Linked DNA regions of Variovorax paradoxus. The protein of the gene in region 1 interacts with the protein of each later gene in a pairwise test. Links are inferred from orthologs where the notes say so. Each region holds a gene or a part of one and is shown on either strand. Other genes may lie near its edges. The genes, in order: GOQ09_RS01440 and ftsA.

Region 1 (3,283 bases):
GTCGAGGCTCGATGCGAACGCCACCATGCCGTAGCGCGAGGCGCGGCCGTACGTGGGCTTGATGCCGGTGATGCCGCAGAACGAGGCCGGCTGGCGGATCGAGCCGCCGGTGTCGGTGCCGGTGGCCGCAGGGGCCAGGCGGGCCGCCACGGCCGCGGCGCTGGCGCCCGAGGAGCCGCCCGGAATGCGCTCGCGGTTCCAGGGGTTTTGCACCGGCACGGCCTTGTCGTGGCCCACGGCGGGCACGGCCACGTTCTCGTTGGCCGAGCCCATGGCGAACTCGTCGCAGCTCAGCTTGCCGAGGGTGACTGCGCCGGCTTCGGCCAGGCGGCGCACCACGGTGGCATCGAAGGGCGAACGGTAGCCCGCGAGCATCTTCGAGCCGGCGGTGGTGGCGAAATCGGTGGTGACGAAGATGTCCTTGTGCGCAATCGGCACGCCGGCCAGTGCCGGGGCGTTGCCGGTGGCAAGCTGCGCGTCGGCCGCACGGGCCTGGGCCAGCGTGACTTCCTCGTTCACATCCACAAAGGTGCCGAGCGATTCGTGGGACTTCATGCGGCCCAGAAAGGCCTGGGACGCCTCGACCGCCGAAACCTGGCGGTCGGCCAATGCCTTGGCCAGGGCGACCACGCCCATTTGATGCAATTCGCCGCTCATTCGATCACCTTGGGCACGAGGAACAAGCCGGCTTCGACGGCCGGGGCGCTCTTCTGGTTGGCTTCGCGGTTGTTGGGTTCGCTCACCACGTCGTCGCGCAAACGCAGCGTAATGTCTCCGATGGCGGCCACCGGGTGGGCCAGCGGCTCGATGCCGGCGGTGTCGACCGAACGCATACGTTCGACTAAATCGAAAAAGCCATTAATTTGGCTGAGCATGCGCTCGCTTTCGTCGGAAGCAAGCTGCAGCCGGGCCAACGAGGCGATGCGTGCAATATCTGAAGCGGAAAGTGACATGGGTCGAAATGGCTGGAAAACCGGGAGTATTCGCACGCCGGAGAGGGTGCTGACACGGGATTCAGAGGGGGATTCAGGTATTATCCCGCCTTTGCCGCAACCCCCGCGAACGCGCCGGCTTTTGCGCCAAAAACGATCAATCCACCCCGTCAAACGACCAAAAAACAGAGAGCGACGACTTGCCGACGCGCAGGCGTGCTCCAGAGGATTCCGCACATGTTTGGAGCTTTCCGTCGGTATTTTTCCACCGACCTCGCGATCGACCTCGGCACCGCCAACACACTGATCTTTGCCCGCAACAAGGGCATCGTGCTGGACGAGCCCTCGGTGGTCGCCATCCGCCACGAAGGCGGCCCCCACGGCAAGAAGGTGATCCAGGCTGTCGGCCGGGAAGCCAAGGCCATGCTGGGCAAGGTGCCCGGCAACATCGAGGCGATCCGCCCGATGAAGGACGGCGTGATTGCCGACTTCGTGATCACCGAGCAGATGATCAAGCAGTTCATCAAGATGGTGCACCCGCGCACGCTGCTCACGCCGAGCCCGCGCATCATCATCTGCGTGCCCTGCGGCTCCACCCAGGTCGAGCGCCGTGCCATCAAGGACGCGGCCGAAGCGGCGGGCGCCACTTCCGTCTACCTCATCGAAGAGCCCATGGCCGCGGCCATCGGCGCGGGCCTGCCGGTCAGCGAGGCTTCGGGCTCCATGGTGGTCGACATCGGCGGCGGCACCACCGAAGTGGGCGTCATCAGCCTGGGCGGCATGGTCTACAAGGGCTCCGTGCGCGTGGGCGGCGACCGCTTCGACGAAGCCATCATCAACTACATCCGCCGCAACTACGGCATGCTGATCGGCGAGCCGACGGCCGAAGTCATCAAGAAGAACATCGGCTCGGCCTTCCCGGGCTCCGAAGTCAAGGAAATGGAAGTCAAGGGCCGCAACCTTTCCGAAGGCGTGCCGCGCAGCTTCACCATCAGCAGCAACGAAGTGCTGGAAGCCCTGACCGATCCGCTCAACAACATCGTCTCCGCCGTGAAGAACGCGCTGGAGCAAACGCCGCCCGAACTGGGCGCCGACATCGCGGAGCGCGGCATGATGCTGACCGGCGGCGGCGCACTGCTGCGCGACCTGGACCGCCTGCTGGCCGAGGAAACCGGCCTGCCGGTGCTGGTGGCCGAAGATCCGCTGACCTGCGTGGTGCGCGGCTGCGGCATTGCTCTCGAGCGCATGGATCGCTTGGGAAGCATCTTCACGAGCGAGTGAATGCGCCACTGCCATCATCGGCCGGCCCTGCTTGTGCAGGCCGGCCTTTTTGCCATCTGACGTTGCACAGCCAGGCCTGAACCATGCCCTTGGGCACGCTCGATCGCACAGCCCCGCCCCTGTTCAACCAGGGGCAGTCGGCCCTGAGCAAGTTGATTTTCTTCGGTGCGCTCTCGCTGTTCCTGATGGTGGCCGACGCGCGCTTCCATCTGGTTCAGCCCATACGCGCGGCCGTGGGGGCGGTGCTCTATCCGGTGCAGTGGCTGGCGCTCAAGCCGGTGCAGTTCGTGGTGGGCGGCAGCCGCTACTTCGAAGACCTGCAAACGGCCCAGCGCAACGAAGAAGAAGCCCGCAAGGCGCTCATGCAGCAGGCAGAGCGTGCGAGCCAGGCCGACACGCTCGCGCAGGACAACGCACGCCTTCGCGCGTTGCTCGAACTGCGCCAGACCACGCAGGCGCCGGGCCGCGCCGCCGAGGTGCTCTACGACGCCGCCGACCCCTACACGCGCAAGATCGTCATCGACCAGGGGCTCACGCACGGCGTGGCGGCCGGTTCGCCGGTGATCGACGCGAACGGCGTGCTCGGCCAGGTGACACAGGTGCTGCCCTTCACGAGCGAGGTCACGCTGGTGATCGACCGCGATCTTTCCATTCCCGTGCAGAACACCCGCACCGGCGTGCGCAGCGTGGCTTTCGGTGATGCATCGGCGCACGGCGCGGGGCTGGAGCTGCGCTTCATGGCTGCCAATGCCGACCTGCAGGAGGGCGACCTGCTCTCCACCAGCGGCGTCGACGGCGTCTATCCGGCCGGCCTGCCGGTTGCAAAGATCGAGCGCATCGAGCGCCGCGCCGATTCGGCCTTTGCGCGCATCTACTGCGTTCCGCTGGCCCGCGTGACGGCAGCGCGCTACGTGCTGGTGCTGGCGCCCACGGGGGCGCCCGCGGCACCGCCCGCGCCGGCCGCCCCCGCGCGCGGCAAGAAGCCCGAGCCCAAGGCAGACAAGAAAGCCGCGGAGCGCGCCCGATGATCAAACGCCCCGGCCAACAGCAGCTGCTGCTGCCCGTCAGCC
Region 2 (3,141 bases), 640 kb from region 1 along the record:
CCCTTCCTGCTCGAGATGAACACCTCGCCCGGCATGACCAGCCATTCGCTGGTGCCGATGTCGGCGCGCGCATCGGGCATTGCCTACGAAGACCTGTGCCTGCGCGTGCTGGCCTCGGCTTCGCTGGACTCCACGGGAGGAGCGCAATAGCCATGGCCGACAGCATCCCGGCGCCATTCGACGTCAAGCTCATGAACATCGTCTCGAACCTCGCGTTCGCGGTGGTGGCGCTCATGCTGCTTGCGGCGGGCGCATGGTGGGTGCTGCGGCAGCCGTTCTTTCCCATTGCCGGCATCAAGGTCGACGGCGACGTGACGCACAACAATGAAGTGACCCTGCGCGCGAACGTGGCGCCCCAGCTCGCGGGCAATTTCTTCACGGTCGATCTCGCCCGCGCGAGAACGGCCTTCGAGTCTGTGCCCTGGGTGCGCAAGGCAGTGGTGCGGCGCGAGTTTCCCAACAAGCTGCGCGTCACCCTGACCGAGCAGGTGCCCGTGGCCAACTGGGGCGACGAAGCAGGCTCGAAGCTGATCAACAGCTTTGGCGACGTGTTCGAAGCCAACGTGGCCGAGGTGGACGACCGCCTGCCGCGGCTCGATGGTCCCATCGAGCAGGCCGGCCAGGTGCTTGGGATGTACCGCGTGATCGCGCCGATCTTCCAGCCCTACGACTTCAGCGTCGACGAGCTCACGCTTTCGAGCCGGGGCAGCTGGAAGGTGGTGCTGAACAGCGGCGCCGAGATCGAGCTCGGCCGCGGGCAGCCCGAAGAGGTGGCCGCCCGTGCGCAACGTTTCCTGAAAACCGTGACCCAGGTCGCGGGCCAATACCACCGCACCGCGGCGGACATCGAAGGGGCCGATCTGCGCCACAACGATGCCTATGCGTTGCGCCTTCGTGGCGTCACCACGGTCGTTACCGACCCGAAGACCAAGAAGAAGTAAATAGCGAATACCGAGGACATTCAATGCCCAAAGAATACAAAGACCTGGTTGTCGGACTCGACATCGGCACCGCCAAGGTGATGGTGGTGGTGGCCGAGGTGCTGCCCGGCGGCGAACTCAAGCTGGCCGGGCTCGGCATTGCGCCGAGCAATGGCCTGAAGCGCGGCGTGGTGGTGAACATCGACGCCACCGTGCAGAGCATCCAGCAGGCCCTGAAAGAGGCCGAGCTGATGGCCGACTGCAAGATCAGCCGCGTCTACACGGGCATTACCGGCAGCCACATCCGCGGCATCAATTCGAGCGGCATGGTGGCGGTGAAGGACAAGGAAGTAACGCCCGCCGACGTGGCCCGCGTGGTGGAAACCGCGCGCGCCATCAACATCTCGAGCGATCAGCGCCTGTTGCTGGTGGAGCCGCAGGAGTTCGTGATCGACGGGCAGGACGTGAAGGAGCCGATCGGCATGAGCGGCATGCGGCTCGAAGCCAAGGTGCACATCGTGACTGGCGCACAGAGCGCGGCCGAGAACATCATCAAGTGCGTGCGCCGCTGCGGGCTGGAGGTCGACCAGTTGATGCTGAACCCGCTGGCCTCGAGCCAGGCGGTGCTGACCGAGGACGAGCGCGAGCTCGGCGTGGTGCTGGTGGACATCGGCGCCGGCACCACAGACGTTGCAATTTTCACCAACGGCGCGATCCGCCACACGGCCGTGATTCCGATCGCGGGCGACCTGATCACGAGCGACATTGCCATGGCGCTGCGCACGCCCACCAAGGACGCCGAAGACATCAAGGTCGAGAACGGCTATGCCAAGCAGCTCCTGGCGGACCCCGACACGCAGGTGGAGGTGCCCGGCCTCGGCGATCGCGGCCCGCGCATGCTGAGCAAGCAGGCGCTTGCGGGCGTGATCGAGCCGCGCATCGAAGAAATCTTTTCGCTGGTGCAGCAGGTGGTGCGCGAGTCGGGCTACGAAGAGGTGTTGTCGTCGGGCGTGGTGCTCACGGGCGGAAGCGCCGTGATGCCGGGCATGGTCGAGCTCGGCGAAGACATCTTTTTAAAGCCGGTGCGGCGCGGCATTCCCAAGTATTCGAGCGCGCTGTCCGACATGGTCGCGCAGCCGCGCGCCGCCACCGTGATGGGCCTGCTCGAGGAAGCCCGCTTCGCACGCATGCGCGGCTTCAAGGTCGCGCAGAAGAACGGATCGGTAAAGACTGCGTTCGGACGTTTCAAGGACTTCATCGTGGGGAACTTCTGACCATGAATCACTCCCCACTCTGGCTCGCACGCGGCGGTCCTCCCTTGCATTTCAACGAGCGATGGCGGCGCACAGGTCCACCGCCCCGACGACGGCTACGTTGAACTCGTCAAGACACTAGAAAAATTCATAGATACACAACGGCAACTGCAAAATTCAAGGAGTTAGAAATGACCATCGAAATGATCGAAGTCGAAGAATTCAACCAAGGCACTCAGATCAAGGTGATCGGAGTCGGCGGCGGCGGCGGCAATGCCGTCGCGCACATGATGGAGCGCGGCGTGCAGGGCGTTCAGTTCGTCTGCGCCAACACCGACGCGCAGGCGCTCCAGCGCAGCAACGCACACAAGATCATCCAGCTGGGCACCAGCGGCCTGGGCGCCGGCAGCAAGCCCGACAAGGGCCGTGACGCGGCCGAAGCCGCGGTCGACGACATTCGCGCGGCCATCGACGGTGCGCACATGCTGTTCATCACGGCCGGCATGGGCGGCGGCACCGGCACCGGCGCAGCCCCCGTGATCGCACGCGTGGCAAAGGAAATGGGCATTCTCACCGTGGGTGTGGTGACCAAGCCCTTCGACTGGGAAGGCGGCCGCCGCATGACCAACGCCGACGCCGGCCTGGCCGAGCTCGAAGCCAACGTCGACTCGCTGATCGTGGTGCTCAACGAGAAGCTGCTCGACGTGCTGGGCGAGGACATCACCCAGGACGAAGCCTTCGCGCACGCCAACGACGTGCTGAAGAACGCCGTGGGCGGCATCTCGGAAATCATCAACGAGTACGGCGGCGTGAACGTCGACTTCGAAGACGTGCGCACCGTGATGGGCGAGCCGGGCAAGGCCATGATGGGCACCGCAGCCGCTGCCGGCCCGGATCGCGCGCGCATCGCCGCCGAACAGGCCGTGGCTTGCCCGCTGCTCGAAGGCATCGACCTCTCGGGCGCCAAG

The links.
Region 2: the proteins of GOQ09_RS01440 (region 1) and ftsA interact in binary tests that used the Escherichia coli proteins (3 or more experiments, as listed by UniProt). The link is inferred for Variovorax paradoxus from one-to-one orthologs.

The regions. Positions count from the first base shown.
Region 1 is NZ_CP046622.1:309,805-313,087, forward strand. The notes cover bases 225-3,191. They hold GOQ09_RS01440 (rod shape-determining protein), read left to right. Parts: upstream 225-1,169; coding sequence 1,170-2,213; downstream 2,214-3,191. Other genes in these bases: gatA (Asp-tRNA(Asn)/Glu-tRNA(Gln) amidotransferase subunit GatA), read right to left, coding at 225-657; gatC (Asp-tRNA(Asn)/Glu-tRNA(Gln) amidotransferase subunit GatC), read right to left, coding at 654-953; mreC (rod shape-determining protein MreC), read left to right, coding at 2,297-3,191. Outside these bases: more of gatA, read right to left, coding at 1-224; more of mreC, read left to right, coding at 3,192-3,241; rod shape-determining protein MreD, read left to right, coding at 3,238-3,283. UniProt on the Escherichia coli protein: Forms membrane-associated dynamic filaments that are essential for cell shape determination. Acts by regulating cell wall synthesis and cell elongation, and thus cell shape.
Region 2 is NZ_CP046622.1:945,840-948,980, forward strand. The notes cover bases 255-3,079. They hold ftsA (cell division protein FtsA), read left to right. Parts: upstream 255-964; coding sequence 965-2,194; downstream 2,195-3,079. Other genes in these bases: GOQ09_RS04375 (cell division protein FtsQ/DivIB), read left to right, coding at 255-941; ftsZ (cell division protein FtsZ), read left to right, coding at 2,365-3,079. In the rest of the region: GOQ09_RS04370 (D-alanine--D-alanine ligase), read left to right, coding at 1-150; more of GOQ09_RS04375, read left to right, coding at 153-254; more of ftsZ, read left to right, coding at 3,080-3,141. UniProt on the Escherichia coli protein: Essential cell division protein that assists in the assembly of the Z ring. May serve as the principal membrane anchor for the Z ring.